3 regions of the Paenibacillus sp. FSL W7-1287 genome follow, and region 2 is predicted to be linked to each of the others. Evidence: riboswitches for the same ligand, from Rfam matches in the RefSeq annotation. Region 2 holds a riboswitch; each other region holds the start of a gene.
What was found. Region 2 has a riboswitch for cyclic di-AMP ahead of NSQ99_RS01875 (C40 family peptidase). Riboswitches for the same ligand answer to the same signal wherever they lie in the genome.
Positions count from the first base shown of each region.

Region 1: it holds a riboswitch for cyclic di-AMP, as region 2 does, so the genes downstream of both, NSQ99_RS14765 (hypothetical protein) here and NSQ99_RS01875 (C40 family peptidase) in region 2, are expected to answer to the same signal.
Region 3: it holds a riboswitch for cyclic di-AMP, as region 2 does, so the genes downstream of both, NSQ99_RS10795 (hypothetical protein) here and NSQ99_RS01875 (C40 family peptidase) in region 2, are expected to answer to the same signal.

Region 1 covers NZ_JBBORD010000001.1:3,243,166-3,253,798, reverse strand. Annotated here, with positions in the region: gene NSQ99_RS14775 (LysR family transcriptional regulator) at 1-57, opposite strand, end outside; gene NSQ99_RS14770 (branched-chain amino acid aminotransferase) at 187-1,257, shown strand; gene NSQ99_RS14765 (hypothetical protein) at 1,357-1,791, opposite strand; cyclic di-AMP (ydaO/yuaA leader) riboswitch at 1,795-1,993, opposite strand; gene NSQ99_RS14760 (aldolase catalytic domain-containing protein) at 2,162-3,121, shown strand; gene NSQ99_RS14755 (Glu/Leu/Phe/Val family dehydrogenase) at 3,179-4,558, opposite strand; gene NSQ99_RS14750 (copper resistance D family protein) at 4,785-5,936, shown strand; gene pheS (phenylalanine--tRNA ligase subunit alpha) at 6,488-7,522, shown strand; gene pheT (phenylalanine--tRNA ligase subunit beta) at 7,568-10,009, shown strand; gene zapA (cell division protein ZapA) at 10,114-10,633, shown strand, end outside.
Region 2 covers NZ_JBBORD010000001.1:396,445-407,077, reverse strand. Annotated here, with positions in the region: gene NSQ99_RS01915 (NAD(P)H-binding protein) at 1-628, shown strand, start outside; gene rluF (23S rRNA pseudouridine(2604) synthase RluF) at 646-1,350, shown strand; gene NSQ99_RS01905 (helix-turn-helix domain-containing protein) at 1,491-2,180, shown strand; gene NSQ99_RS01900 (IS3 family transposase) at 2,201-3,055, shown strand; gene motB (flagellar motor protein MotB) at 3,173-4,006, opposite strand; gene motA (flagellar motor stator protein MotA) at 3,990-4,790, opposite strand; gene NSQ99_RS01885 (hypothetical protein) at 5,042-5,335, shown strand; gene NSQ99_RS01880 (MFS transporter) at 5,388-6,593, shown strand; gene NSQ99_RS01875 (C40 family peptidase) at 6,853-7,335, opposite strand; cyclic di-AMP (ydaO/yuaA leader) riboswitch at 7,343-7,498, opposite strand; gene NSQ99_RS01870 (glutamine--tRNA ligase/YqeY domain fusion protein) at 7,750-9,423, shown strand; gene hisC (histidinol-phosphate transaminase) at 9,500-10,558, shown strand.
Region 3 covers NZ_JBBORD010000001.1:2,360,649-2,371,281, forward strand. Annotated here, with positions in the region: gene NSQ99_RS10770 (DUF5412 family protein) at 1-88, shown strand, start outside; gene NSQ99_RS10775 (hypothetical protein) at 210-797, shown strand; gene NSQ99_RS10780 (ABC transporter ATP-binding protein) at 987-1,841, shown strand; gene NSQ99_RS10785 (fluoroquinolone export ABC transporter permease subunit) at 1,838-2,551, shown strand; gene NSQ99_RS10790 (hypothetical protein) at 2,548-3,276, shown strand; gene NSQ99_RS10795 (hypothetical protein) at 3,401-3,835, opposite strand; cyclic di-AMP (ydaO/yuaA leader) riboswitch at 3,958-4,110, opposite strand; gene NSQ99_RS10800 (Na+/H+ antiporter subunit A) at 4,782-7,664, shown strand; gene NSQ99_RS10805 (Na(+)/H(+) antiporter subunit C) at 7,666-8,007, shown strand; gene NSQ99_RS10810 (Na+/H+ antiporter subunit D) at 8,000-9,484, shown strand; gene NSQ99_RS10815 (Na+/H+ antiporter subunit E) at 9,491-9,970, shown strand; gene NSQ99_RS10820 (Na(+)/H(+) antiporter subunit F1) at 9,967-10,263, shown strand; gene mnhG (monovalent cation/H(+) antiporter subunit G) at 10,250-10,606, shown strand; gene NSQ99_RS10830 (hypothetical protein) at 10,619-10,633, shown strand, end outside.

The DNA of each region.
Region 1 (10,633 bases), 2.8 Mb from region 2:
TGTGATTTGACCCTCGCGAGCAATCGTCAAAAAGTATCTAAGCTGTCGCATATCCATGTGAACGCTTCCCTTCTAAAATGCCATACCTAAAAGGTATGGCAAAGTAATCTTATAGATATTATAAATATACGTCAATCCATGGTATCATTCAATTAACAATATTAATTGTAAGGAGAGTTACCAACTATGCCACAAGAAATTATAATTGAACAAGCGACTCAGCTAAAGCAAAAACCGGACGAAAATAATCTTGGTTTCGGCCACTACTATACAGATCATATGTTTATCCTTGAATATACTGAGGGTCAAGGATGGCATTCAGGTCGAGTAATTCCTTATCAGAACATTTCTTTAGACCCAGCAGCGAAAGTTTTCCATTACGGTCAGACGGTATTTGAAGGAATGAAAGCTTACCGCACAGAAGACGGCATAAAGCTGTTTCGTCCTAGAAAAAACTTTGAGCGTTTGAATAAATCTAATGCTCGTCTAAGTATTCCGCATCTTGATGAGGATCTTGCTTATAACGGTCTTATGGAGCTTCTAAATGTAGATCGCGACTGGGTTCCAGCAGCTGAAGGCACAAGCTTGTATATTCGTCCGTTTATTATTGCGACGGAGCCAGCATTAGGCGTTAATCCTTCGTTAAGCTATCTGTTTATGATCATTATGTCACCAGTTGGTGCATATTACGCAGAAGGGGTTAATCCCGTTAAAATCCATGTTGAATCTCACTTTGTACGCGCCGTTGCAGGTGGTGTAGGTGAAGCGAAAACTGCTGGTAACTATGCGGCAGGTTTGAATGCACAGGAAGAAGCGAAGGACCGCGGCTATTCCCAAGTATTATGGCTAGATGGTGTTCATCGTAAATACATCGAGGAAGTTGGAAGCATGAACGTCTTTTTCAAAATAGACGGTAAAGTCGTTACTCCGATGCTTAACGGAAGCATCCTTGATGGTATTACTCGTAACTCAGTGATTACGCTGCTTAAACATTGGGATGTGCCTGTAGAGGAGCGCCGCATTTCTATTGATGAGCTCATTGAAGCGCATCATAACGGCAAACTAGAGGAAGCTTTCGGCACAGGGACAGCTGCCGTTATCTCACCAATTGGTGAACTAAGCTATCATAATGAGAAGTATGTAATTAACGAAGGTAAAACTGGAGAGCTTTCAGCGAAAATTTACGACACCATTACAGGTATCCAAAAGGGCAAAGTAGAAGATCCATTCGGCTGGCTCGTTGCTTTAAATAAATAATTTACATTTGCATAATAGATAATAACAAACAATAAGTAAAATCCCCTTCCATAAGCTTCGTTGTAATCAACGATTAGCTTATTGGTAAGGGGATTTTGTTTAGTACAACGAAAGATAGGAAACTGCACGGCTCCGAAGGATTAATTCTTCATCGACTTGAGCCTGATGGGAACCATCAGGTAAAAAGTTTAATTGATGTAAAGCGTTGGTGAACAAATAAATAGCCCGCTGATCATACGTTTCATATTGCTTCAATGTATTGGAAATTAGCTCAGTAAGGTTAGAAATGGTGGAAGGACCGACAAATGGGGTAAGTTGATGTTCCCAATCCTGGAGATGAAAGCTGATATCTGAATCATCGATAAAAATTTCACTCCAGCCATATCCTCGATTGCTTGAAATTCTCAAGCACACACGATAGCCATTGGCATCGACTGCAAGAGCAGGGATAACAAAAACTTCGATCCGTTGAATGTGAAGCACAGCGGCTTCAGGTTGAACATTTTGAAAATCATTCGATGGACAAATAGACATTGCACATCTCTCCTTTCACGCTGACGAGGTTAGCTGTCGGGTTCGGGCAAGAGAGTAGGCCCTACCGTTCACCTATTAATCTGCTGAAAAAAGTCTTTTCTACAGACTTTTTCGTACAGGTAATTATAGGTAGTCCGGATTCACCCCTTAAGGCGTTTGGTTCCCCCGCTTTTTCTAGTGAAAAATTAAGCGAATATATGTTTATTTTAAGGGTTTTTATCCGGTTTGTAAATGAAACCGTTCTTCTAATAAGATTTACGAATCAATATTATACTTGTGCACAATTTTTTTTATTTTGCGTTATGTTACAATATCAAGTATGATGGTAAGAAAAACAGAACTGACGTTCAGAGTAGAAGGAGTATCAGATATGCAGTCAAAAACGACACATTGTAAGATTGTTGATTGTACGATCCGTGATGGTGGCCTTGTAAATAATTGGGATTTCAGTGTTGAATTCGTTCAGCATTTGTATAATAGCTTGAATGAAGCTGGTGTGGACTATATGGAAATCGGCTATAAAAACTCTCCTAAGCTTCTGAAGGGAGCAGATTCTGCAGGTCCTTGGCGCTTTTTAGATGATGATTTTCTACGTAAGGTCATCCCTAACAAAGGACATACGAAGCTGTCTGCACTTGTCGATATTGGTAGAGTGGATGAGAATGATATCTTGCCTCGCAGTGAAAGCATGCTGGATCTCATTCGTGTTGCCTGTTACATACAGGATGTGGACAAGGCTCTTGAACTTGTTCAAATCTTCCACGACCGCGGCTATGAAACGACAATTAACATTATGGCACTATCTAACGTACTGGAGAACCAGTTAGTTGAAGCGTTCAAGCTAATTAATGAAAGTGTTGTAGATGTTGTATATGTTGTTGATTCCTACGGAAGCCTAAAGCCTTCGGATATGAGTTATCTCGTTGATAAATTCCAAGAGCATCTGCCTAATAAACGTCTTGGTGTCCATGCGCATAACAACCTTCAGTTAGCTTTTGCTAATACGCTGATTGCAGCAGGCAAAGGAGTAGAGCTGCTGGATGCTTCCGTATATGGTATGGGGCGTGCTGCGGGCAACTGTAATACAGAGTTGCTTGTTACAGAATTGCAGAATACAAAGTACAATGTTCGTCCAGTACTTGATATGATTGAGAAATATATGATTCCAATGCGTGAGGAAGTGGAATGGGGCTACATCATTCCGTACATGGTTACTGGTGTGCTGGATGAGCATCCACGATCTGCAATGGCATTGCGCAATTCGGATAAAAAGGATAAATATGTTGATTTTTACGATCAGCTGACGACACCTGAAATGGCCAGCAAGTAAGTAAATTGTTTGGAAGGAGAAGGATAGTTCGGTAACGAACTATCCTTCTTTTTATTGTTAGTATAGTTTTCCTTGGCGGTACAATATGTTTGATAATCTCATAACTGCATGGTTATAGCAGCATTGGCGCAGCTGTTGGGGCTGTTGGAAGTAAAGCGGGAGCACCTGATTAAGCGTCGTACTCATTTTATCGAATAGCATCTCATAAACCTGCTCTTCACTGAAAAACTTTGTATCTCTTCCCTGTAGCCACTCAAAGTATGAAACAATAACTCCGCCAGCGTTTGCCAGTATGTCAGGTATTACGATGGCATGCCGCTTGGCAAGTGCCTCGTCTGCCTCTCCCGTGATAGGGGCGTTTGCTCCTTCGACAATAATACTTGCTTTCACTTTAGCAACATTATGTTGATGAATCTGCTCTTCAAGCGCCGCTAAAAACAACACATCAACGTCATGATATAAAACTGCCTCACGATCAAGTATAGTTGCCTGCACATCAGCCTCTTGCAGCTGCTGCTCGTTCATAGGCAGTTCGCCTTGATGCAATCTGCTGAAGCTTAGCAGCTTATCAATAGGCAGTCCTTGCTCACTATATAGCGTGACATTGCGATCGCTTACTGCAACGACTTTATGCATTCCATCATTATCCTTGAAAGCCTCAGAGGCTACGACGGAGCCAACATTACCAAAGCCTTGAATCGCTATCGAAAGTGGACGATTAATAAAACGTTTTACTGTAGTAACATATGGATTATTGTATGCATCAAGTACAGATAGGTGACTGTTTACATACTGCTGCAGCATATACTTAAATACGAAATAAACGCCCTTGCCGGTAGCCTCTTTTCTTCCAAGCGAGCCACCGAATGCAATGCTCTTGCCGGTGAAGCTGCCGAGATATGGCTGGCCAGGATGAATGCTCTTGTATTCGGCAGCCATCCAATCCATCTCGCGCTCGCTAGTACCCATATCGGGTGCTGGAATATCCTTATCTGGTCCAAGTATGTCAGTAAAGTACTGTACATATTTTTTGCAGATCATATACAGCTCACGTTCAGAGTATTGTCTTGGGTTTATACATACTCCGCCTTTCCCGCCACCAAAAGGAACATCATGCAATGCGTTTTTTAGTGTCATTAACGCAGCTAAATTCGTAACTTCATCCTCATTTACCGATTCGTGAAACCGAATGCCGCCTTTGTATGGTCCTAACGCATCGTTATGCTGGATGCGATAAGCTGGTATTCGAACAACTACCCCGCTGTCTAGCGTGATACGAAGGAAAGCCTTATGTGTTTTATTTGGAGTCGATAATATCGCTCCCAGTGATTGAAAGGCCTGCTCTCTTTTTTTATCTGCTAGTTGTGGTAAGATAGAACTGTTTTCCATTAACATTCGTAAAGATTGCTCAACAATAGCGCTCGTTTGTCTGCCCAACGTTTTCAGCTCCTTTAATCATTTGTCGCATCTTTCATTTAGGATGTACGACTATGAGAGAAAGATACGCTTCTGCACCACGAGGCGGAAATGAAGTGCAGCTCTAGCATTATCATACAATATTTCATGGATATGTCTATGTAGCGATCATTATTAAGGGTTTTACATAAAGTCAACTTGGAGTCATGAACAAAATATTAAAGGGAGTGTCAAATTGGAAATCTTCGTGTACATAACCAAACTAATCGTCTATGGGTTGTTAATTTCACTAAGTGGTTTGATTATGGTGGATAGCTTTGTCCGTAATGCTATAGCAGAAACGCGAATTCAATGGCGAGAGAGTATCATCCAAACGGTTAACAGAAGCTTGCTGCTTGCAGTCATATTAGCTATATTCGCTCAGGTTGTTCAATGGGCACAATCCTTTGGGGGTGTGGAGCAGATTGCACCGCTCCTTATTGAAGGTTCGACTGGACGTACCTGGCTTGCTTTACTGCTACTAAGTGCGATCGGCTTATTCGTTCAAAAGCTACAGGCTGCAAGGCTGATCATTATTGTGCTGCTATTGCTTGCGGAAAGTATGAACGGTCATGCTTCGTCCGATAGCTTAATTATATTGTTTGATTTTATTCATCTCGCTACGATCTCGATTTGGGTCGGTGGCGTGATCTATTTTCTAGTCAATTGGAAGGATGGAACGGAGCAAGTAAGGACATTTCTAGAGCGCTTTACAAAGCTGCTTTGGCTGACGATAGCAATCGCTAGTGTGAGCGGTATTGCGTTAACAGCTCTTATTCTTCCGAGTATAAGCTATCTATTGTATACAAGCTGGGGGCAGCTATTGCTAGTAAAAATCATTGCTATATTGATTGCGATATGGCTTGGCTACACTGCTAATACCTACATACGAAAGCATCAGGCCGATAGAAAGTCACGACTATTGAAGATCGAATATATGACACTTCTCGTCGTTATTGCACTTGCTGCACTAATGAGCACGATTAGTCCGCTGCCTAGTGCAGAGAATGCATTGAATAGACATCAAATGGGAGATGAGCTCCATTATACGGTGAAGCTTTCACCAAATGCGCCAGGACCCAATACGTTTAGTTTAAGTCTATGGACCTTGAAGGAAGAAGGCAAAGTAGCGAACGTACAGCTATCATTATATGCAGATGATAAGCCAAAAACATCTGCTCGCGCATATATATTGCAGTCTATTCCGATTGAAGACAATATTGAGTTTCCTGGGTTTATCGAGCAGCAGTTCTCTCTTAAAGAGTTGAAGCTGCCATACCCAACGTTATGGCATGCGACTGTAGACATCGTATTTGCAAGTGGACAGGAGCGGCAATTTAGTTTTTCCTTTGAGAATTAGGGCATGGCGTAGTTGCGCTAACCTGTACTTTTGCTTATAATGTATAGGAGTTGTTCAAAAGCCCCCTTTGATCACGAAGGTAGCACTGTAAGGTTAATCGACATCGAATATTGAATTCAGCCAGGTCTTCCGGTGCTCACGTACCAACAACGTACGCTGCGCTCCTCATCCCTTAGCTTTATCCAATCTTCTCGGTGCTGAAAGTAGGCTATTTGAACATATTATTTAAAGAGTTGTTCAAAAAGCCCCCACTGATCACGGGGTTATAATAAAAAGCGTTGATGGAGATAAGTACGCAAACAAACTATACAGGGACGAACAGCCATAGATTGAAAGCTGATCGATAGTCACTGCCTGCGGAAATTCACTCTGGAGCATGCACTTGAACCTTCTGTTTGACAGAGGCTGTAGAGCTGCACGTAACTCTACGATACAGAGATCTAAGTGATAGCATTAGCTATCTAAATTAGGGTGGTACCACGGTTCTTCCGTCCCTTCGGGGAGGAAGAGCCTTTTTTTATATATTGGTATAGCAAATTGGAGGGATTCGCATGAAAGAAAAATTAGAAGCACTACGAAACGAGGCGCTTGCCGCGCTGGAAAACATTGATCTAGCAAGCTCGCTTCAAGAATTGCGCGTAAGATACTTAGGTAAAAAAGGTGCACTCACTGAGGTGCTGCGTGGTATGGGTAGCCTAAGTGCAGAAGAGCGTCCAATTATCGGTCAAGTCGCTAATGATGTGCGCGCAGCGATCGAAGAAGTGATTGAGAAAAAGCAACAGGCCATCCAACAAGCTGAAACAGACCGTCGTCTTCGTGAAGAAACGATCGATGTGACATTGCAAGGACGTCAGTTGCCTACAGGAGCTGTACATCCACTCAACAAGGTAGCACAAGAAATTGAGGATATCTTCATTGGATTAGGCTACTCCGTTGCTGAAGGTCCAGAGGTCGAAACGGACTATTACAATTTTGAAGCGTTGAATTTACCGAAGAATCACCCCGCACGTGATATGCAGGATACGTTCTATATTACAGAGGAAATTTTGATGAGAACACAAACATCCCCTGTACAGGTCCGAGCAATGCAAGCACATCGCGGTGAAACTCCGATCCGTATCATTTGCCCGGGTAAGGTTTATCGCCGAGACGATGATGATGCAACGCATTCCTTCCAGTTCAACCAAGTTGAAGGCTTAGTTGTCGGCAAAAACGTACGAATGAGTGATTTGAAGGGAACGCTGCTGCAATTTGCACAGCAAATGTTCGGTGAGCATACACAGATTCGTCTTCGCCCGAGCTTCTTCCCATTTACAGAGCCAAGCGCTGAGGTTGATGTGACCTGTGCGCAATGTGGCGGAAATGGCTGTCGTATGTGTAAGCACACAGGCTGGCTAGAGATTTTGGGCTGCGGTATGGTGCATCCACGAGTGCTTGAAATGGGTGGCTATGATCCTGAAGAGGTATCAGGCTTTGCTTTCGGTATGGGAATCGAGCGTATCGCGCTGTTGAAATACGGCATTGACGATATTCGTCATTTCTATACAAATGATACGCGATTCCTCTCTCAATTCGCCCGGATGTGATGAGAGCTTAACATACCAAAGTGAAAAGAAGGGAAGATGTAACTAATGAAGGTTTCATATAAATGGCTTGAGCAATATGTTGATCTTAGCGGAATTACAGCAAGTGAGCTTGCAGAAAAAATGACAAGAGGCGGTATCGAGATCGATATCGTAGAAAGCAGAAATAAAGGCGTTTCCGGTGTTGTTGTCGGTTATGTGAAGGAAAAGCAGAAGCATCCAGACGCAGATAAGCTGAATGTATGTAAGGTTGATGTTGGTACTGGTGAAGACTTGCAAATCGTATGTGGCGCCCCTAATGTTGACGCTGGTCAGCATGTGCCTGTAGCTGTTATTGGCGCAAAGCTGCCTGGAGACTTCAAAATTAAGCGTGCGAAGCTTCGCGGAGTAGAATCACAAGGAATGATTTGCTCTGCTAAGGAGCTTGGGATGAACGACAAGCTATTGTCTAAAGAGCAGCAGGAAGGAATACTTGTATTACCTTCCACACTTGAATTAGGTACGCCGATTGAACAAGTGCTCGGACTTGATGATGAAGTGTTGGAGCTTGATCTTACACCTAACCGTTCTGATGCGCTAAGCATGCTTGGTGTAGCCTACGAAACGTCAGCATTAACTGGTCGTGAAGTAAAGCTTCCACAGGTTCAAATTGCTGATACGACGGAGCAAGCCAGCGAATATGTGAACGTAACGATCGATAATAAAGAGCTGTGCAGCCATTATTCAGCACGCTACATTAAAGGTGTCAACGTTGCGCCTTCACCGCTTTGGCTGCAAAACAGCTTGATTGCAGCTGGTATACGTCCAATTAATAACATTGTCGATGTGACGAATTATGTCATGCTTGAATATGGTCAGCCGCTTCATGCGTTTGATGCCGATAAAATTCCTGGTGGCCGAATTGTCGTGCGTTCTGCTGCACGTGGTGAGGTTCTAGTTACTCTTGACGATCAAGAGCGCAAGCTTGAAGAGCATATGCTTGTTATCGCAGATGAGAAAGCTCCAATAGCACTTGCAGGAGTTATGGGCGGTGCTAGTACAGAGGTTACGTCTTCAACCGTCAATATTATTTTGGAATCTGCTTGCTTTGCGGGCGGAACGGTAAGAAAAACATCTCGTGAGCTTGGTCTACGCTCAGAATCTAGTCTTCGTTTTGAAAAAGAAGTGGATCCAGGTCGTGTTATTCCTGCACTAAATCGAGCTGCAGCGCTTATTTCAGAGCTTGGTGAAGGATTAGTGCTAGAGGGCATTGTTGAACAAGTAGTGAAGGAAATCAAGCCGCGCCACATTAGCGTATCGTTGGAAAAAATTAATCGAGTGTTAGGTACTTCACTTTCTGGACTCGAAGTAAAAGCGATTATGAATCGACTAGGGTTTGATTTTGAAACCAATGAAAATGAACAGTATGTAGTAGAGGTTCCAACTCGCCGCGGTGACATTACGTTAGATGTTGATGTAATTGAAGAAATTGCTCGTATCTATGGCTACGATAATATTCCGACTACGCCGATCTATGGAGAAGTTATTCCTGGTGCATTAACGAAGCCTCAAAGTATTCGTCGTGAGCTGCGTAAGCGTCTGTCAGATTCAGGTATGCTGGAAGTTATCAGCTATTCCTTCACTAGTCCGAAGCATACGACATTATTTCCAGATCTAGTGCCGAATCCACATGCTGTCAAGCTGCTTATGCCGATGAGCGAGGAGCGCAGTGTGCTGCGTACAAACTTAATCGCTCAGTTGATCGATATTGCAACGTATAATCGCAACCGTAAAAATGAATCGCTAGCATTATTTGAAATTGGCTCCGTATTCCATACGAATGAGTCTGAGCTGACGAAGCTGCCTGAGGAGAAGCATCGCTTTGCTGCATTATTAACAGGTCAGCGTATCGAAGCTGGCTGGTTAAGCAAAGCTGTAGCTTATGACTTCTACGATGCAAAGGGGATCGTTGAGACGATCACTGCGGCATTGGGATTAGGTGAGCATATCAGCTATGAAGCTGCACAGCCGTCTCAATTTCACCCAGGTAGGACAGCTGCAATTGTGTTAAACGATAACGATGAAAAACAAATCATTGGCTATGTTGGTCAGCTGCATCCAGAGCTTCAGCGTCAATCAGATCTAGAAGATACGTTTGTTGTTGAACTAGAGCTTGCACCGCTTTATGAGCTGGCGAGCAGTGAAATCGTATATAAAGCACTACCTCGTTACCCAGCGATTACGCGCGATATCGCTGTAGTTGTAGAAGCAGACGTTCAAGTAGGCAATATGGTAGCGGCAATTAAGGAAGCTGCTGGAGAGCTGCTTGAGTCCGTTCAGGTGTTCGACGTGTTTACTGGCGAACGTCTAGGCGCAGGCAAGAAGAGCGTTGCTATCTCATTAGTATATCGTCATAAAGAGCGTACGCTAACGGATGAAGAGGTTACTGAGCTTCATGACACCGTTGTTAAATCATTAGAACAATCTTTTGCAGCAGAATTGCGCAAATAGGCAGGAAACAATAGAAGTCGCATCGAATAAGTTCCTAGTGGGCTAAAGATGCGGCTTTTTTGCCGTTAACATAGCATTGGACTAGATGGAATGGGGGTACACGCATGGACACAGAACAAATCATCGTAAATGTTGATATATATGGCAGCCAGTATAAACTTAAAGGACATTCTAGCGTTGAATATATGAAATCAATCGCATCTTCGATTGATGAGATAATGCATAAATTAGCAAAAAACTTTCCCGTTCTGGATACACATAAATTAGCGGTGCTTACCGCCGTTCAAATATCAGAGGAAGTTTTTCGTCTTAGACGTGAAAATAACCGCTTACAGGCGGAAGAAGCAAGACTACATATCACCGAGAAGCAGCTTGAGGATGAAAAGGTGAAATGGCAGCAATTGAATGAACAGTATGAGCTCTATATGAAAAAGTCAGAACAAGAGCTTGAGCAATTGAAGGAGCTGCATCAGCAGCAGCTTGAAGAGGAACGCAGTTCATTAGAAGCAAGGTTGGATCAGGAACGCTTTCAGCTTACTGAAGAGAAAGAGAAGCTAAAGGCATCCTTTAACCTAGAGCGCAAGCAGCTAGAGGAGACACATGCAGAACAGCTTAAAATTGTTA
Region 2 (10,633 bases):
GGATCTGGTTCGTTTGTTGCTCAGTAGCAAGAAGTATAGTAAAGTGACAGTTATTGCACGGAAACGATTAAGCGTTGTACATCCGAGATTAGAGCAGCAATTGATCTCATTCAATGATCTTCACGAATGCCCAAGCGATTGGTTTGAGGACGCAGATGTGTTCTGTGCACTTGGTACAACGATGAAAAAAGCAAAAACAAAAGAGCAGTTTAAGCAGGTCGATTATCATTATGTCGTGGAGCTTGCAAAGCTTGCCAGCAAGCATCATGCTAGAAAGTTTGTTTACATATCCGCCATTGGCGCAAATGAAGACTCAATATTCTTCTATAGTAAAGTAAAGGGCTTAGCTGAACGGGCACTCCAGGAGCTCAAGCTGCCACAGTTAATCATTGTAAGGCCGTCCCTTATAATGGGAGATCGCAATGAGTTTCGCTTTGGAGAAGCACTAGCTGCAAAGCTTAGCAGCTGGCTATCGTTTGTATTTAAAGGTAAAATGAGAAAATACAAACCGAATCAAGCGAAGGAAATCGCGCAAGCGATGTTCAAGCTGGCACAGCTATGTACAGAGCAATTTCTAATTGTAACTGCTGAAGAAATTGCCTATTGGTCAAAGCGGAAGGTATATTAAATCATGAGGTGGCATCTTTGAGAATCAATAAATTCATTAGTGAGACAGGCTATTGCTCGCGAAGAGAAGCTGACAAGCTTGTAGCAGAAGGTCGAGTGACGATTAATGGTATAAAGGCAGAGCTCGGGTCTCAGGCAGAGCTGGGCGATGATGTGCGTATTAACGGTCGTCCACTCGGTGCTCAGAAGAAGCATGTTTATATTGCTTTACATAAGCCGGTAGGGATTACGAGTACAACAGAGCGTCATATTAAAGGTAACATTGTTGACTTTGTGAATCATCGCGAACGAATATTTCCGATTGGTCGCTTGGATAAAGACTCCGAGGGACTCATTCTATTGACGAACGACGGAGATGTGGTTAATCCTATTCTTCGCTCTGAAGGCAGACATGAAAAGGAGTATATCGTAACGGTTGATAAGCCGCTTACCCCTAGCTTTCTGAAGGGGATGTCAGAGGGCGTGCATATTCTTGGTAGTATGACGCTGCCATGCAAGCTGAAGCAAGTAGGGACGAGCACCTTTCACATTATTTTGACAGAGGGGCGAAACCGACAGATTCGCCGCATGTGTGAAGCATTAGGATATCAAGTACTAAGGTTAAAACGTATTCGTATTATGAATATCCTGCTGGCAGATCTTCCGAAAGGGAAATGGAGAGATCTTACGGAGGACGAAAAGCATATCTTGTTCGAAGAAATTCACTATCAACCAAACGAGTAGCTTGTTTCATTCATTGGAGCTTATCACTACACGACGATATATAGAAAAGGCGTATCCTGACGCGTGTTGATATGCTCCCATCATAGTAGACAGTAGAAAAAACAAAAACTTCTACTGCTACAATGATGGGAGTTTTTCTAATGTCTAAAAGAAGTCTAACCTCTTTGGAAACGAAATTGTATGTCGTACAGCTATGTTTAGAACACAAATCCAATCCAACCTATGAAGCGAAACAGCTAGGCGTTAGTCCACTCACTGTTCGTGATTGGATAAGAAAATATATGGCGGATGGTTTTAATGGATTAAAGGAATCGAATACATGGAAAACGTACTCGAAGGAATTAAAGCTAACTGCTATTAAAGATGTATTGTCTGGTCATTATTCCGTAGCAGCTGCAATAAAAAAACACAATATTTCAAGTAGAAGTGTCCTGCAGAAATGGATTTCCAAGTATACTGGTGAGATAGAATTGAAACCTACTCGTAAAGGAAGAGGGCTATCTCCTATGAATAAAGGACGTAAAACAACGTTTGAAGAACGCATTGAAATTGCACAATATACCATCGCTAATAACATGGATTATCAGAAAGCGATCGTAAAGTACGGCGTCTCTTATCAGCAAGTCTATGCATGGGTTCGTAAATATCAAGCAGGCAACGAGGATGCTCTCAAGGACAACCGTGGTCGTAAAAAGCCTGTAGACGAGCTAGATGAGCATGAACGTCTTAAGCTACGGATCAAGGAACTAGAAGCTCGAAACGAATACCTAGAGATGGAGAATGCCTTCGCAAAAAAGTTGGAAGAGATCAAGCGACGAAATACACGCTAACCCTTGTTCGACACGTAAACTTGTATCAAGCGATTCAAGAATTGAACAAAGAAAAAGGGTACGCCATTACAAAGTTATGTGCACTAGCGGGGGTAGCTCGATCTGCCTATTATAAGTGGCTAAACTGGACGCCATCTGCCAGGGAAATGGAAGTCCGTTTGTTAGCCAAAGAAGTAAAGCTTCGTTATGACAAGCGAAAAGGAATACTCGGTTACCGTCAAATACGTACTCAGCTCAACCGAAAACTCAAAAAGAAGTATAACAAGAAGCGATATTACCGAATCATGCGGGCCCTTGGACTCAAAGCGGTCATTCGTAGGAAACGGCCAAGCTACGTGAAAACTCCTGAGATCCATATTGTTGAAAATGTAATGAATCGTAGCTTTGATGCCCATTCTCCTAATTCAAAGTGGTGTACAGATGTGACAGAACTGAAGTATGGAAATGGTTGCAAAGCCTATCTAAGCGCGATTATTGATGTGTACGATAACTCCATTGTTTCATGGGTATTAGGTCGTTCCAACAACAATAAGCTCGTAATGGATACGCTGAAGAAGGCTTACGAGAAAAATCCTGGTGTAATCCCGCTCATCCAAAGCGACAGAGGCTTCCAGTACACGTCCCATGAGTATAACCGACTCCATGTGAAATACGGATTTAGGAAAAGCATGTCTCGCGTGAGTCGATGCCTGGACAACCAGCCGATTGAGCGTTTTTGGGGGACGTACAAGTCAGAGAGCTATTATCTTACAAAGTATGACACTTATGAAAATGTCCTCAAGGATGTTAGTGAATATATCCTCTATTATAACAACTATCGCTATACAGAGCGTCTAGGCGGTTTGTCACCAAATGAATACCGGCAAGCTGCATAATAAAGAGACCCCAGTTCCATTCAAATGAGCTGAGGTCTCCAAGCAAATTATTTTTGTTATTTACACTGTCCACTTGACAGGGTGCACTTCATGTAAGCGGTCAGATACGCCTTTTTATTATTCGATTTCCTTGGCGGATATAATTTGCTGCTTGTTTGGATCAAAATAATTGTGAACAATCGAGATTTCTACACGTCTATTTTTAGCACGGCCTTCACTCGTATCGTTCGTTTCAACCGGATGATACTCCCCGTACCCAACAGGACTGAATCGCTTTGGATCTAGGTTTGTGTTCAGCAATATAATATCTAGAAACCGTACAGCACGCATAACGCTTAGATCCCAGTTAGATCGATAGGTTGCGTTTCGAATCGGTGCGTTGTCTGTATGGCCAGCGATTACGACGTTAAAGTCAGGATAGTTTTCAAGCATTTTAGCAATGCTGACAGCCAACTCGCGACCGTCTTCCTTAACTGAAGCTTCCGCTGAATCGAATAGGGCATTGTCGCGAATCGTAATGAGTAGCTGTGACATATTCAGTGATGTCTCAAGGCTGCTTGTGAGACCGTTATCGGCAATATACTCATCAATTTCTTGCTTGAGTGTATTTAGATCATGTTCGCTTTGCTCAAGAAGCTGTTCGATCTCTTGCTCCGATAATGGTTCTTCATCAGTCATTCCTTCTAAGTCGGAATTCTCATTCCCGCCGTTCTCTGCATCGGCATCTGGGCCGCGCTCTATAATAGAAGGCATATCCAATACCCCTTGTCCATTACTGAACGCAACACTGAATGCTTGGGATAGATCTTGAAACTTTTTTGCATCTACTTGGCTCATTGAATATAAAACGATGAACAGGGCAAGCAGCAATGTCAGGATGTCGGCATAGGGGACTAGCCATGATTCATCGATATGCTCTTCGTGGTCCTCATGTCTACGCTTTTTGCTCAACGTCTCCTTCCTCCTTCGCTTTCATTGCTTGACGTTCAGTTGGTGTTAAGAATACAGATAGCTTTTGTTCAATCGCAATGGTAGATACACCAGATTGAATAGAAAGCAATCCTTCTAGCATCATCAGACGAATTTGAATTTCTGCTTTAGATAGGCGTTTTAATTTGTTGGCCATCGGATGCCATAAAACATAACCTGTAAAAATACCTAGCAGCGTTGCCATAAAAGCAGCTGAAATTGCGTGTGCCAGTGACTCCATGTCGCTCATATCGGCAAGAGCAGCGATCAGACCGATAACAGCGCCTAGAACCCCGAGTGTTGGCGCATATGTACCTGCTTGCGTAAAGATTAAAGCACCGGCTTTGTGGCGCTCTTCTGTAGCGGAAATATCCTCTAGCAGTACATCTCGTACAAGATCCTGATCATTTCCATCAATAATCATACGCATACCATTTTTAAGGAACGGATCCTCGATATCATCGACTCTCGCTTCGAGTGCAAGCAAACCTTCACGACGCGTAATTCCAGCCCATTCAACAAACTGCTTTATCAGATCTTCGCGTTTCACAAGCGGACGCTCTGTGAATAGAAGCTTGAATAGTGTGCCAACCTTTTTTAGCTCTCCTAGTGGGAAGGCAATGGTAACGGCGGCAATCGTACCTACGATAATAATCATGAATGCTGCTGGATTAAGGAAGGCGCTTAAGCTTGCACCTTTCAGTACCATACCGATAATTACAGCTGCAAAACCTAAAATTAGACCAATAATTGTTGAATTCTTCATTATACACCTCTATTAATCCATTTTCGACAAAGAACTACTATTTCTATTATCGTCAAATAGGCATTCTGACATTAGAGTAAATGGTAACGATATTTAGAAGATTTAGATTTGTAGTGAGGAAATTAAGGAAATACTGTGAACAGTAGCGCAATTTTCGTTCATGCTTGCTCGAAACGGTGAGCATATATCGAGGACAATTTATGCTGCTTATGTCATAATAGACAGAAATACATAAAACAGGAGGATCACTTATGGGTGTGCGCCACGCGCGTGAATATCGTGATATTTTACAAGAGCTAACAGATGCAATAAGTAATATTGAGGATTGCTATCTGTTTTTTGAGATGGATGTAGAAGCATGGAACGAGCTGCAGGGGGAAGAAAAGCATGAGGTGCTTGAGGCTCTAGCAGATGATGTATTCTATGGACTTGGCGAGCATCCGGAGATTGAGGTCGGAAGCGGGCAAGTGATATATAACTCTAAGCTGCATCACATCGTAGTGAAAACGAATGATCAAGTGTATCACACCGTTCGGTTAATCTAACAACAGGGGCATGCGGAGCATACCTGCATGCCTGATTTAAAGGAGTTTAGACGTGAAAAAAATATTGTGGCTTGGCTGCCTTTCATATCTTGTTATCGGAATTGCTCATATTATCGGTGGATCGATTCTAGAGCAGATCGTCACGCATTATGAGATCTCATATGCCGATGGCGGCCAATGGATTATGAATCAGTTTTTAGGCTTTTTAGTGGGGGTATTATTAGGACCTTCTCTATCGACAAGACTAGGGAAAAGAATTACCATCGTCATTGCTTTTAGCGCTTTAACACTGGCAGAAGGGATATATAGTCTGCTTCCAGCGTGGGAATGGATGCTAATCATTGCGCCTTTTGCTGGATTTGGCTTCGGTATGATTGAATCAGTAATCGGGGCATTGATCATCGACTTGTTCAAGGATCAAACCGCGACAGCGATGAGTAAAATTGAAACATTTTTTGGATTAGGTGCACTATTTATTCCGCTAACAGCGGCTGTACTTATTCGATATCATATATGGGAATGGTCATTCCCGATCTTAACAGCAATAAGCGGCATAACCTTGTTGCTTTGGCTTTGTCTTTCATTCGGTAAAGACCTCGATGATAAAATTTCACAGCCTTCTAAGCAGGAGCGTGCCGCAGTGCTGCATAAACCGAAGTATCAGCAGCGAGCGTTGCCGTTTCTCATTCTGGCTATGATGTTCTTCTTCCTGTATGTTGGCGTCGAGATGAGTGTATCGAACTATCTACCATCGATTATGATTGAGCGAAGCGGACTCTCTGAGTCAAGCGCTGCAAGCATGCTTAGCTTGTTCTGGGTATTTATGGTAGTTGGTCGTGTGTTCTGCGGCGTGTTGGCTGACCGTTACGGCTATATCAAATACTTAATCGTGTCGATGGCCGTTGCTGTCATTGCCTTTATAGGTATGGTGTTCATTGAACAGGCATGGGCACAATTTGTGATGATTGCATTAAGTGGTTTAGGGTTTGCAGGAGTATTTGGCATTGGTCTTGTGTATGTGAATGCATGTCTACAGGGCATGACAGATCGCACAACGAGCTTGCTTGTCGCGTGTGGAGGCGTAGGGGGCGCATTGTTCCCTAAGCTGACGGGATGGTCTATGGACCAATATAATGCGGCAACTACGATCTCCATTGTTGCGGCGTTAGTTGCTATTATGCTAACGTTCATGATCGTCATGATGGTTTACGGTGGCAATCGTAATTTACAGGAAGCTTTACCAGCTACTCATAAATAAATATTAGTCATCATGCAACAAAGGAACGATGCTTATCGTCTATAAGGGTGTTCAATCAATGATCAGGACTAAGCTTAAAATAAGCTTATAGGATTGAACAGACAAGACAAAGCATCGTTCCTTTTTACTTGCGAGTGAATAGGTACAGGCAGTCATATTTGTACAGGTTGTGCATACATTTATAATACAGCTATCCTAAGATCGGAAAATAAAAAAGAGATACGAGTGCTCTAGTAGAGCCATCCTATCTCTTTGTCACTTATTTACTTGCTTCTACGTAATTTTCGTACTGTTCATCGGATAGTACACGTCTAGCCGTTACATAACGCGGCTTGTAGTAAGAAGAGTCTAGAGAGTCAATAGTAACGCCTTTGCTTGTAGAAGCGTGAGCGAATTTACCATCGCCTATGTAGATTCCTACGTGCGTAATACCTCCGTTGTTAGAGCCGCTTGTATCAAAGAATACAAGATCGCCAGATTTCAAGTTGTCTTTAGCAACTTTTGTTCCTTCAGATGCTTGATCTGCAGAACGGCGAGGTAGCTCAACATCCATCTTTTCGAAAATATAACGAACAAATCCAGAACAATCAAACCCGCTAGTAGTATTACCGCCGTACTTGTACTTTGTTCCTTTTACATCCTCAATATTGGTAAGCATTGAAGACGAGCTAGCAGAAACGCTTCCTGCTGAGAACGCTAACAGTAAGGTGATCGCTAATACCATTATGCTAAGCTTTTTCACAATTTAAGTCTCCTTCCAGATGTGCCGACGAGGTTAGCTGACGGGTTCGGTTGAAGGTTCCCTATGAATCTACCGTCACGAGCACTCGCAACGCAGTTCAATTCACCCCAAATGGATCCCCCGTTTCTCATGATTTCTCATAAGAATTTGGCAATAGGCTTACTTGTTACTTGTCAGATGTTACAAGCAATATAATAAACTGAAAATCTAATTCTGTGTAAAATGTGAGAAGATTCTAATCGTTTTCATATTTCTCTCAGAATTGATAGGATAGAGAAATAAGATACGTATCCGTCAAAAACGCTAAAACAGGTTGATGAAACGGATGATTTGGTGTGTAAAATGGGTGTATTTTCATGAAAAGTTGTGTATCATAGAGGGATAAATACTCGCTTACGTGAAAGGTTGGTATAGATGGAAAACAGTAACGAAACGAAATCAGTTGCTTCTAATTTTATAAAACATATAGTAATAGATGATTTGCAGGAAGGAAGAGTAAATGAGGTCATCACTCGTTTTCCACCAGAGCCTAATGGATATCTACACATTGGTCATGCGAAATCTATCTGCCTTAACTTTGAACTGGCAGATGAGTTTAAAGGGAAAACAAATCTTCGCTTTGACGATACGAACCCAGTAAAAGAGGATACTGAATATGTAAACTCGATTAAAGAAGATGTTCAGTGGCTTGGATTTGATTGGGACAATCTGTACTATGCCTCTGATTATTTTGAAGAGTTATACAACCGCGCGGTGCTACTTATTAAGAAGGGCAAGGCCTATGTATGTGACTTATCTGCTGAGGAGATGCGTACGACGAGAGGGACGTTAACGGAGCCTGGGCAAAACAGTCCTTATCGTGATCGCTCCGTGGAGGAGAATCTTGATCTGTTTGCACGCATGAGAGCGGGAGAATTTAAGGACGGAGAACGTGTGCTTCGTGCAAAAATTGATATGGCTTCATCTAATATAACGATGCGCGATCCTGTCTTGTACCGTATCGCTCACGCTCATCATCACCGCACAGGCGATGCATGGTGCATTTATCCGATGTATGACTTTGCTCATCCGCTAAGTGATGCAATTGAAGGCATTACACATTCGATCTGTACACTTGAGTTTGAGGATCACAGACCGTTATATGACTGGGTTGTTGCAGAGTGTGAGATGGACGCTCAGCCGCGTCAGTATGAGTTCGCTCGTCTTAACATTACAAATACGATTATGAGTAAGCGATATCTGAAATCTCTCGTCGATGAGGGTGTTGTAGAGGGCTGGGATGATCCTCGTATGCCGACGATCAGTGGGATGCGTCGCAAAGGCTATACAGCGGAAGCGATCCGCAACTTCTGTCGTGAGATTGGCGTAGCGAAAGCGAACAGTACGATTGAGGAAAGCTACCTGGAATATTTCATTCGCGAGGATCTAAAGCTGAAGGCTCCGCGTACGATGGCTGTACTAGATCCGATTAAAGTCGTAATTACAAACTATCCAGAGGGTCAAGTGGAATGGCTGGATGCAGAAATTAATGCTGAAAATCCAGAGATGGGCATCCGTCAAATTCCGTTTTCTCGTGAGATTTATATTGAACGCGAGGACTTTATGGAAAATCCGCCGAGCAAATACTTCCGTTTGTTCCCTGGCAACGAGGTTCGTCTTAAGCATGCTTACTTCATCGTGTGCAATGAAGTTGTAAAAAATGAGCAAGGCGAAATTATCGAGCTACGCTGCACCTATGACCCTGAGACGAAGTCTGGCAGTGGGTTTACAGGTCGTAAAGTAAAGGGCACGATTCATTGGGTAGAAGCATCGATGGCAGTTCCAGCACAGCTGCGTTTGTTCGAACCACTAATTGAAGATGCGCCGGAATTGAAGGATGTACCGTTTCTTGAGCGGATTAACCCTAACTCTATGCGCATCGTTAACGGATATATTGAGCCTAACATGAAGGATGCTCAAACAGGCGACAAGTTCCAATTTTTCCGCCATGGCTATTTCTGTGTGGATCCTGCTAGAGGCGAAGACAATCAACTTGTGTTTAACCGAGTTGTCTCTCTAAAAAGCTCATTTGATCCAAAGAAGGCTTAAGGTGAACGATAAGATGTATCTTCATCTAGGCGGGGATATTTAATGAAGCATGAAATGATTGAGGAGTGAAGCAAGCGTGAGTAAATATTGGAGTCCCCTTACTGCCTCGCTAGAGCCGTATGTGCCTGGCGAGCAGCCTAAGGATAAAAAATATATAAAGCTGAATACAAACGAAAACCCATATCCTCCTTCACCGCTTGCCATTGTAGCGATGACAGATGCGATAAATGAGGATTTGAGATTGTATCCTGATCCTAATTGTGACGTGCTTGTCCAAACGCTTGCTCAGCATGCTGGTCTATCACCAAAGCAAGTATTTGTAGGAAACGGCTCAGATGAAATACTAGCATTTGCTTTTGCGTCATTCTTTGACCCAGGCAAGCCAGTGCTATTTCCTGATGTGACGTATAGCTTTTATAAGGTTTATTCGAAGTTTTATGGCATTACGCCTAAGCTTATACCACTAGATGAGCAGTTTAACATCAATGTAGAGCAATATACTGGCGACCATGGCGGTATCATTATTCCTAATCCGAACGCCCCTACAGCGATGCCACTATTGCTAGAGGATGTCGAACAACTATTGAAGAATAATGCAGACCAAGTTGTTATTATTGATGAGGCTTATGTTGATTTTGGTGCGGAGTCGGCTGTCACGCTTGTTAACTCCTATTCCAATTTACTCGTCATTCAGACATTGTCTAAGTCACGTTCGCTTGCGGGCCTGCGAGTAGGATATGCGTTTGGCTCTGAGGAGCTAATCGAAGGTCTTAATCGTACGAAGAACTCATTCAATTCATATACCATCGATCGCGTTGCACTAGCCGGTGCTGTTGCCGCGATAGAGGATCAAGCGTATTTTAGAGAAATGACAGCGAAGGTCGTTGCGACGCGTGAACGAGTTGCTGAGACGCTAGAATCTCTCGGTTTCATTGTAACGCCGTCTAAAGCGAACTTCTTGTTCATTTCGCATCCTTCGTTTGCAGCAAAGCAGCTATTTGAGCAGCTGCGCGAGCAAGGTGTGCTTGTACGTTACTTTGCTTCTCCGCGTATTGATAACTTTTTACGTGTTAGTATTGGAACAGATGGGGAAATGGATGTATTCCTTCAATTAGTGAAGCAGCTTACTCATTAATTTGTTTTATTAGTGCGTAACTACGACCATAAATTAAGCCAAAAACGATCTCTTGCACTCAGATGCAGGAGATCG
Region 3 (10,633 bases), 2.0 Mb from region 2:
AGCGGAAGTTGTTAATATTCAATGGGAGAATGATCATACGATTCTAATCAACAATAACACTTTGAATCTGAAGGATGTTGAACACTAAAGCTCTCAGCGAGTCAAATTGGAAATATGAACATTTTCGTCGTTGGTTGATTTTATCTTTTTTGGTAACAATATAACTCATCTTTACATACTACGTCTATAAGAAGGTGTGTTACTGGTACATGAAGCGAGCTTACCTTGTCTATTTACTCATATTCAGTTTTTTCACCGCCAATATCTATGTGCATGCAACAGATAACACACAAACTGATATTCCTCCATTTGAAAAGCCTTATCTCGAAATCGGATTTAAATCAGTTGAAGAAGCATTAAAGGAATGTGAAATACATAATCAACGAGAACTTCACTTGCCAATTAAATTACCACCGGTACAATTTACTCATCACTTAGGAAGATGTATAAAGGATAAGAATAACCATAATGACGAACTTAATATCGAATATCTCCACGAAGCACACGGGGAGTACCATTATATGATCGATATAAGACCAATTGAACAGAGAATAAATATCACAAAGTTTAAAAGAAATAAGAAATTATATAAACTAAGTGACGGTAGCCATGCAATTTACTTTACTACTAAAAGAATATTGTATGGGGGAGGATCTATGTTTAATGGAGGATTTAACATTCTAGTCTTTGAGAAAAATGGTTGGCAATATTGGCTTGCGATAGACACTCGTATAGAAAATCAAGTTACAGCGGATATACTAGTTGAAATCGCCGAATCAGTAATTTCAGATGAATGATTAACAGATAAACAACTATGAATTAATTAAGCGATGAAATAATATAGAAAGAGCTTGAAATGAGCAACAAAAAAATATTGTAAAAATCAACCAGACGTGATAAGTTGAAACTATAAAACTGAACATTGGTTTAACTGGAGGAGCCTGCACACAGCGGGCTCTTTTTGTCTTTAAAACGGGGGGATATTAATGATTGATGTACAGAACCTTAACTTTACTTATCCGGGAAGACTAGAGCCGACGATTCATGGTATGAGTTTTAATATTCAAAAGGGGGAAGTTTTCGGGTTTTTGGGCCCATCAGGAGCAGGGAAAAGTACAACGCAAAAAATATTGATCGGTATACTGAAGGGATATCAAGGCAGTGTCAAAGTGATGGATAAAGAGATTAAAGATATCGGCCCTAACTACTATGAACGAATAGGAGTAGCGTTTGAGTTTCCAAACTTTTATTCCAAGTTTTCTGTGTTAGAGAACTTAAAATTCTTTGGTTCACTCTATGCTGGTCGTACTGAAAACCCAAAAACGTTACTTGAGCAGGTCGGCTTAGATCAGGCAACAAATATGAAGGTTTCTCAATTGTCCAAAGGAATGAAAATGCGATTGAATTTTTGCCGTGCACTCTTAAATAACCCAGATATCCTCTTCCTTGATGAACCAACCTCAGGTTTGGATCCCGTCAATGCCCAGCGGATGAAGGAGTTAATTCTAGAAAAAAGGAAAGAAGGTAAAACGGTATTAATCACAACGCATAACATGCAAGCAGCTGAGGAATTATGCGATCGTGTCGCTTTTATCGTAGATGGACAAATTAAGCTAATTGACTCCCCTCGGGAGCTTAAACTTCGTAAGGGTAAACAAAGAATTGTTGTCGAATATCGGAATGAGGGGGAATTAATGAGTGCAGCATTTCCCCAGCAAGGAATAGGAGAAAATCATACATTTCTAAATCTGATCAAAGAGTACTCCATAGAGACGATTCATTCTCAAGAGGCTTCACTTGAGCAGATCTTTATTGAAGTGACAGGGAGAAGGCTAATATGAGATTCATTACTGCTTTTGCTTTTGATTTCAGATTCCAGTGGCGTCATGGCTTTTATTTTGCATATGCCTTTGTATGTGCTTGTTATTGGCTCCTACTGAACTATATTCCGGAAGCGTATCTGCACAAGAGTGTTATATTATTAACCTTTAGTGATCCAAGTGCATTGGGGTTGATTTTAGCTGGAGGAATTTTACTTCTTGAGCGAGATCAAGGAATACATGACCCTCTTTTTGTTACACCTATGCGAACTCGAGATTATTTGTTTGCGAAAGTAGCTTCTTTATCATGTTTATCTTTAATAGCAGCTTGGGTGATTCATCTAACTTCAATCGGAATTCCGAAGTCACCTGTACTGTTTTCAGTTGGCGTTGTGTTAACTTCGAGTTTAATGACGTTATTATCAATCAGTGTTGTCGTTCGTTACCATACGATTAACGGCTTTATCATGATGTCTCAAGTCTATGCATTACCTTTAGCACTTCCATTGCTCGGTTTTTTTGACATCTGGAATACTAAGCTTTACCTTCTTCTTCCAACGGAAGGGACGTTACTTCTATTGGAATCCGCCATCTCTGATTTGACAACTGTACAAATTGGATATTCTCTTTTTATTCTGCTCATATGGAATTATGGGATCTATGTCTGGGCTAGCTACTCTTATAAGAAATATGTGCTGGGGAAAATAGGAGAGGGGAGAGATGGATTATGAAAAAGTACCAAGTGCTATTAATGAACGATATCCGACACGCAGGAACTGACCCCGTATTAATCGTTGGATTTTTAGGTCCTTTGATCTTAATCATACTCACTCGTTTTGGATTTCCAATGACAGCTCATTGGTTAGAGACAAGTTACTCCTTTGATCTAAATCCATATAGAGACTTTACTACAGCTTTGTTTATTGTCACCATACCAATGCTGTTAGGGATTATGACTGGATTATTAATGTTGGATGAACGAGATGAGAATATAATCTCCTATTTTGCAGTAACCCCACTTATGAGAAAAGGTTACTTAGTATACAGATTGATATTACCTATCGTGATAAGCGCTATATGGTCAGTAATGTTTTTAGTATATTCTGGACTCACTGAGTTTCACATCGAATATTTACTGATGCTCGTCTTATTGGTCATCGAAGCACCATGCTTTGCAATGCTAGTGGCAGCTTTCTCTGCAAATAAAGTTGAGGGATTAGCCTTATACAAAATAGGTGCAATTGTATTTATCGCTGGACCCATCGTTATTTTCTTTGTTCCAGATGTGTGGCAATGGGTAGCGGTATGGATTCCGACTTTTTGGCCCGCAAAAATATTTTTAGAGGGGTCTAAAGGTGAAACGTTCGCTGCAATCTACAATTTTATCATTGGATTTATGGTTCATATTGCCTTACTCATAATGATCATTCGATTGTTTATTAGAAGAGCAGACTAGAAGCCATACGTATAAAACAGCAGTTCGTACTGCACAAAATGCAGTTGCCTTAGCCCGATAGAAGCTCGAACTAAGGCAATTGCACTATTGTATATTATATTCCAATTTTGTGAAATACGAAAATCTATAAAGCCTGACGATTCCCTTTCTGTTCCAATTGATAGGAACGATGAAGTGAAACGATATGTATGTCGACCTCGTTAAGTCGATATAGCAATTCATTCACGATAGAACCGTTCATAATTTCCTGCCAACGAGTTTGCGGGGATTGACCGATAATCAATTGTGTAATGTTATATCGCTTGGCAGTTTCAGCTATAACTTCACATGTTTTTTTGTTTTCGTTGGATTGGACCAGTAGCTTTGCTCCCCATTCATCACTTTTGCTTTTCCAAATTAAATCATTATTTGACTTTGCTTGATTATCTTCGCCATAACTAACACTTAGTACATATAAGGGACATTGAAGTAATTTCGACAATTCACCTCCACGGTGGATTAGTTGCTCACCATTTGCAACGTGACTAACGCATACCATAATTTTTTCACCGCTCGTCATTGCTATACTCCTTTGTTGGATATTCATTGTTTTGTTTGTACTGGGCAATCAAAAAAGCTTGGAAGCAGAGAAGTCCGCTACCAAGCTTTTGGATGTGTCATAACAAACCCAAAAATGCATGAAGGCTCTCTCATTACGCTGACGAGGTTAGCTGTCGGATTCGGGTCTGAGAGTACCCGTTCTTTCTGGATTCAGAAAGAATTCACCCCTGAAGCAGTTCATGCTTCTATGGTTCCCCCGCTCCTCCCTAAAGGAGGATTAAGCAGTGATATATTGATTTATCGTAACTCATACTAAAATATTATAAGCCAAAAGTAAAGAGATCTTCCGAAATATTGTTGAGCATAACCTACTTTAGGGGAATTTGTGTTATATGTTGCTATGGTAGAGTAGGGCTGAATTCCGTGAAATCGTCGTTTCTGGGCAAAATACGAACATATTCTCTAGGGTAATAAGATGCGGATGAGTTTATACTTTGACCTTCTGATACATTAACGTCATTTATCCATTTTGCAAAAAGTAAATGCGAATTTGTTTGTTCATGGCTAGCATTATTGAGCCAAAAACCTGAGATTAGTATGGCGAGAAATATAATAGAACAGGTGATAATTTGACGGCTTGGCAAAAGATCTCCTCCGTACGTTTTTATCAACAGTGTGACCAGATCCGAAGGTAACTATACATAATCGTTGCCAAACTGCTTCAAGTAGAAACTTGAATTTTGCTTTACAAATGACTGAGAATACGTTAAATTAAATTTTAACATATGTTGGTCGTTTTTATTTCGCGAATATACTGCACTTACAATATCATATGAGTAAGACCCTGGAGGAGCCTGCACACAGCGGGCTCTTTTTGCGTTTTTTTTATGTTCTCCATGATCTAGCGATTTGTTTGCATCGAAATGGGAATGATGAAAAATAGAATGAAAGAAGGAGGAACTTGATTGTTTTTACTACATATTGCTGTTTTCATACCTTTTTTATTCTCTGCGGTGCTGCTAGTCAGTCGCAAGTTTCTTGAAAGTATGCATAGAGGGTGGCTGGCCTTGCCGGTTCCAATACTGCTTTTTGTATTTTTTTTGTCGCATATTCCGCAAGTTCAGGAAGCTCCAATCATCCATGCAGCGTCGTGGATTTCGAGTCTTGACATTACGATTACATTTTATTTGGATGGCTTATCTTTATTGTTTGCGCTTTTAATCAGCGGTATCGGCTTACTTGTTGTTCTGTACTCGATTTATTATCTTGATGAAGAGAAAAAAGACCAGCAGCGTTTCTATGCATATCTTCTCCTGTTCATGGGGGCAATGCTTGGTGTTGTTCTTTCTGATAATTTACTTGTTCTATATGCTTTCTGGGAGATAACCAGTATCGCGTCCTTTTTACTAATCGCGTACTGGTATGAGCGAGAAAGATCGCAGTATGGAGCATTAAAATCCATGCTAATTACTGTGTTTGGTGGCCTGGCGATGTTTGCAGGATTTATTCTGCTTTATGTCATGACGGGAACATTTAGTATCCGTGAGATTATATCTCAGGTAGATAGCATTACAGGGCACTCGCTCATCGTACCAGCACTGATACTAGTGCTGCTTGGAGCCTTCACCAAGTCAGCGCAGTTTCCTTTCCATATATGGCTGCCAGATGCTATGGAAGCTCCTACTCCAGTAAGTGCTTATTTGCATTCAGCTACGATGGTGAAAGCAGGCTTGTACCTTGTTGCTCGATGCAGTCCGATATTTGCTATGCAGGCCCAATGGTTCTGGATTGTTTCGATCGGTGGTCTAATAACGCTAATATACGGATCGATGAAGGCGATAAGACAAACTGACTTAAAGGCACTACTCGCTTACTCGACGATTAGTCAGTTGGGATTAATTATGTGCTTGCTGGGACTTGGCTCTGCAGCAGGCTTGCAAACCAATACTGCGCTTGCTTTATTCTTTGCTCAGGCCACAACAGCGGGATTATTCCATTTATTCAACCATGCCGTGTTTAAGGGTGCCTTATTTATGGTAGTTGGAATTGTAGATCATGAGACTGGAACGCGTGATTTACGAAAACTAGGCGGATTAATTCGCATAATGCCTGTTACGTTTACCATTGCGTCTATCGGTGCATTCTCCATGGCTGGCTTACCGCCATTTGGTGGATTTCTGAGTAAGGAAATGTTTTTTACCTCCGTGCTGAATATAAGAGAATTGAATATGTGGAGCTTGGAAAGCTGGGGAGTTTTGATTCCTGTATTGGCTTGGATTGCAAGTGTATTCACCTTCATGTATAGCATCATTCTATTAGTCCGTACATTTGGTGGGAAATATGACAAGGAGCGTTACCATATTAAGCCGCATGAAGCGAGCATTGGCTTACTCGTATCTCCGACAGTTCTAGCGTCACTTGCACTTGCTATTGGTCTATTTCCAGCTCTTCCTGCAACTTGGTTGATCGAGCCTGCGATGACTTCTGTACATCCTCATTTACTTACACCGGGAGAGCATTTTCATATCCATATTCGAATGTGGCATGGATGGACGACAGAGGTATGGATGACAGCAGCGCTAATCGCGATTGGGGCTTTACTGGTCATCCTATACAAAAAGCGAGGCTGGGTTCTTTCAGGCAGTGGCGAGAAAGCGCGCTTTACCCTGAACCGACTATATGACAAGACTCTTGAAGGTAGTGAGTATGCTTCCGAGAAACTGACTTCGTTATATATGAACGGATCGATTCGCCAATATTTGATCTACATTTTTATGCTTTTCGTGATTGCACTTAGTACTACGATGCTAGCTCTACCGGTTTACACGCTAGACTTTAGTGATCATGCACCGATTGATGGCTATGAGCTTGCTGCAATTGTAGCACTTGGCTTGGCAGCGTTAGCTGTACCTCTGTCTCAAAATCGAATTGCATCGATTTTGCTAACAGGTGCTGTTGGATATATGGTGACATTGCTGTTCGTACTGTTCCGAGCGCCAGATTTGGCATTAACGCAGCTTATTGTTGAAACAGTGTCTGTCGTTCTCTTCTTGTTGTGCTTTAAGCATTTACCTAAGCTGAAGAAGGAAAATGTAAAAATAAGTTTCAAGATGACCAATGCCTTGATTGCTGCTGCTGTAGGCATCGTCGTTACGTTCATTGCGCTTGGCGTTAGCAGTGGTCACGATATCAAATCCATCTCCGATTATTTTATCAAGGAGAGCTATCATCTAGCCGGGGGCAAAAATATGGTTAACGTTATCCTCGTAGATTTTAGAGGCTTCGACACGATGCTCGAAGTGGTTGTATTAGGTATTGCTTCGTTAGGAATATACGCCTTAGTAAAGCTTCGAGCTGAGGATAGCAGGGAGCAAGCGTCCAATCTGGATACGAATAGACTGGCAAGTTTTGACGGGAAGCGTCCATTTAACAGCAATGATGTCATCCTGATGACTGCTGCACGGATCATTATTTTTATCATTGTTCTGTTTTCGATTAATTTGTTCTTTGCTGGACATAATGCGCCAGGCGGAGGCTTTATTGGTGGATTGCTGACTGCAGCAGCCATCATATTGTTTGCTATTGCCTTCGGTATGGATGCTGTCAAGCGAGTACTGCCTGTCAATTACCGAACAATGACGGGGATCGGTTTACTCATTGCTGTTCTTACAGGAGCAGGTTCCTTTTTATTCAAAGCTCCTTTCTTAAGTCATTCATTTGGACATTTCCAGCTGCCCATATTAGGAGAAACGGAGCTTGCAACGGCTGTTATCTTTGACCTTGGTGTGTATCTGTCTGTCATAGGTGTAACCTTGACAATAATATTGTCAGTAGGGAGGGAGCGTTAAGATGGAATTGGTTATGGCGATCACGACAGGCTTGCTTTTTGCTGTTGCTGTCTACCTTATTTTGTCTCGTAGTGTACTACGCATTATACTTGGAACCTCCCTGCTAACACATGGTGTTCATTTGTTAATAATGAACATGGCAGGATTGAAAAGGGGCTCCGCTCCTTTAATCAGTGAGGATACGATGAGTTATACCGATCCGTTGCCTCAAGCACTGATCTTAACTTCGATCGTTATTAATTTTGGTGTAACGGCTTTCTTTCTTGTACTTGCTTACCGTGCTAATCAGACACTAGGAACGGACGACTTGGAGAAGCTGAGAGGGGGAGACGAGAATGAATAATTTGATTGTACTGCCTTTACTGCTTCCGTTATTGAGCGCGATTATATTGGTTTTCCTCCGCAAACAAGTTGCTGTCCAACGCTCGATTAGCGGCATAAGTGCACTGCTTAATATTGTTATTGCCGTTATACTCGTTGGCCAGATTCAAAGCGATGGCATTCAAACGCTGTATATGGGAGGCTGGATCCCTCCATACGGGATTGTATTTGTAGCAGATATGTTTGCTGGGCTGCTCATACTAACAGCTTCAGTAGTAGGCGCTGCTTGTATATTTTATTCATTTAGTAGTATTGGTGAAGAAAGAGAACGTATGTATTTTTATCCCTTGCTTCAATTTTTGCTTGCTGGCGTATACGGCTCATTTTTGACTGGAGATTTATTTAATTTATTTGTATGCTTTGAGGTCATGCTCATTTCATCCTATGCGCTAATCGTGCTTGGAGGAAGCAAGCGTCAGCTGCGCGAGTCAATCAAATATATGCTAGTCAATATTTTATCGTCAGCACTATTCGTAACTGCGGTGGCCTATCTCTATGGTGCTCTCGGTACGCTAAACATGGCCCATTTGTCGCAGCGAGTAGCTGAGGCGGGGCAAGGGGGCATGCTAAACGTCATTGCGATATTACTGATGATTGTTTTCTCGCTAAAAGCTGGCCTTTTCTTGTTTTTTTGGTTACCAGGCTCATATGCCGCTCCGCCTGCTGCGATTCGTGCATTGTTTGCAGCTTTGCTTACAAAGGTTGGTGTATATGCCCTTGTTCGTACATTCAGCTTAATCTTTTACCATGATCCTGCAGTTACCCATACATGGCTTGGCTGGATGGCGGGCGCTACGATGGTGCTCGGCAGTATTGGTGCCATAGCCTATCGAAATGTATCGAGTATTCTGAACTATCAGGTTGTCATAGGTATTGGCTTCATTGGCCTTGGCTTAGCCATTGCAACGCAGGCAGCCTGGGATGGTGTCGTTTTTTATCTCATGCATGATATGCTGGCGAAGGTTCTGCTTTTCATATTAGGCGGCATGCTCATTACTGCAGTTGGAACGGAAAAGTTATTAGAGATAAGAGGTTTAATTGATCGTTATCCATTGATCGGCTGGCTGTTTCTAGGGACAACGCTTGCTCTAGTAGGAATTCCACCGTTAAGTGGTTTTCCTGGAAAGGTGATGCTCATACGCAGCGCATTTCAGGAGCAAGCATTCGTACTAGCAGCGATCGGCTTAATATCTAGCTTTTTCATACTTTACTCACTCATTGTTGTGTTTAAGCAAGCATTCTGGGGATCTGAGCTTGATCAAGAACCACGTACTACCGTACCTCCTCGATCCAAATTGTTAAACGGCACCATATTAGCGGTATTTGCTCTAGTAGTATTTCTAGGTGTTAACGCTGAATGGGTATACGAATTTGTTGCTCAAGCTGGTCATGTTATTGCAGAGCCAGATTTATACATTCATGCCGTAATGAAGGAGTAGATGGAGATGGCTATTCAAATATTACTTAACCTTATGTTGACTTTCATCTGGATGTTTTTACAAAACGACTGGACACTTGGCGGCTTGACTGTTGGCTATGTGCTTGGCTTGCTAATCGTAGGCGCGTTCCGTCGCTTTTTCTCAAGACCATTTTATATGAGGAAAGTATGGGCAATGATTCGCTTGTTCCTGTTATTTAATAAAGAATTATTGCTTTCTAGTTTTACGGTTGCTCGGCAGACAGTCTCACCTAAGCTAAGCTTCCGACCAGGAATATTTGCATATACAACAGAGCTTGAAACCGATTGGGAGGTTACATTGCTTGCTTGCTTAATTAGTCTGACTCCAGGGACGTTGACGTTGGAGGTATCTCGGGATAATAGGTATCTTTATATTCATGCGATGGATATCAAAGATGTAGAGGAGCATATTGAACAAATTAGAAATACGTTTGAGACAGCCATTCTGGAGGTGAGACGTGCATGATTGACGGGATGCTGACAACAGCACTTGCACTATTAGCAATTGCTTTGCTTGGTTGTATATATCGCTTGCTGCGTGGTCCTTCATTATCCGATCGGATCGCCTCACTCGATACGTTGGGTATATGTACTCTTGCGTTAATCGCAGTTGTGAGCTTGAAATTTCAAACACAAGCCTACTTTGATGTCATTCTCGTTCTAGGTATATTAACGTTTATCGGAACAGTAGCGTTAGCGAGATATATCGAAAGAGGCATTGTCCTAGAGAGTGGGGATGAGATGAATGATAATCATTGAATATGCTGTCGTAGGAATCGTTTTATTTGGCGCTATATTTTGCGCTCTAGGTGCTTTCGGGCTTGTTCGTTTGCCAGATGTTTATCTGCGTTCGCATGCAGCAACGAAGAGTGCGACACTCGGCGTGCTTTGTGTTCTTTTAGGTGCATTCCTATATTTTTGGCTTGTGCTGGATCACATAAGCATCAAGCTTTTGCTCGGGATTGTATTTGTATTCATTACCTCGCCAGTAGCAGGACATTTGAATGGTCGTGCAGCCTACCGCAGTGGAGTAGCGCTTTGGAGAAACAGTGTTCGTGATGATCTTCATAAGAAAAAAAGTGAAGCACCTAGCACTGAATAAAGGAGAACATTTATGACTAGAGCTATT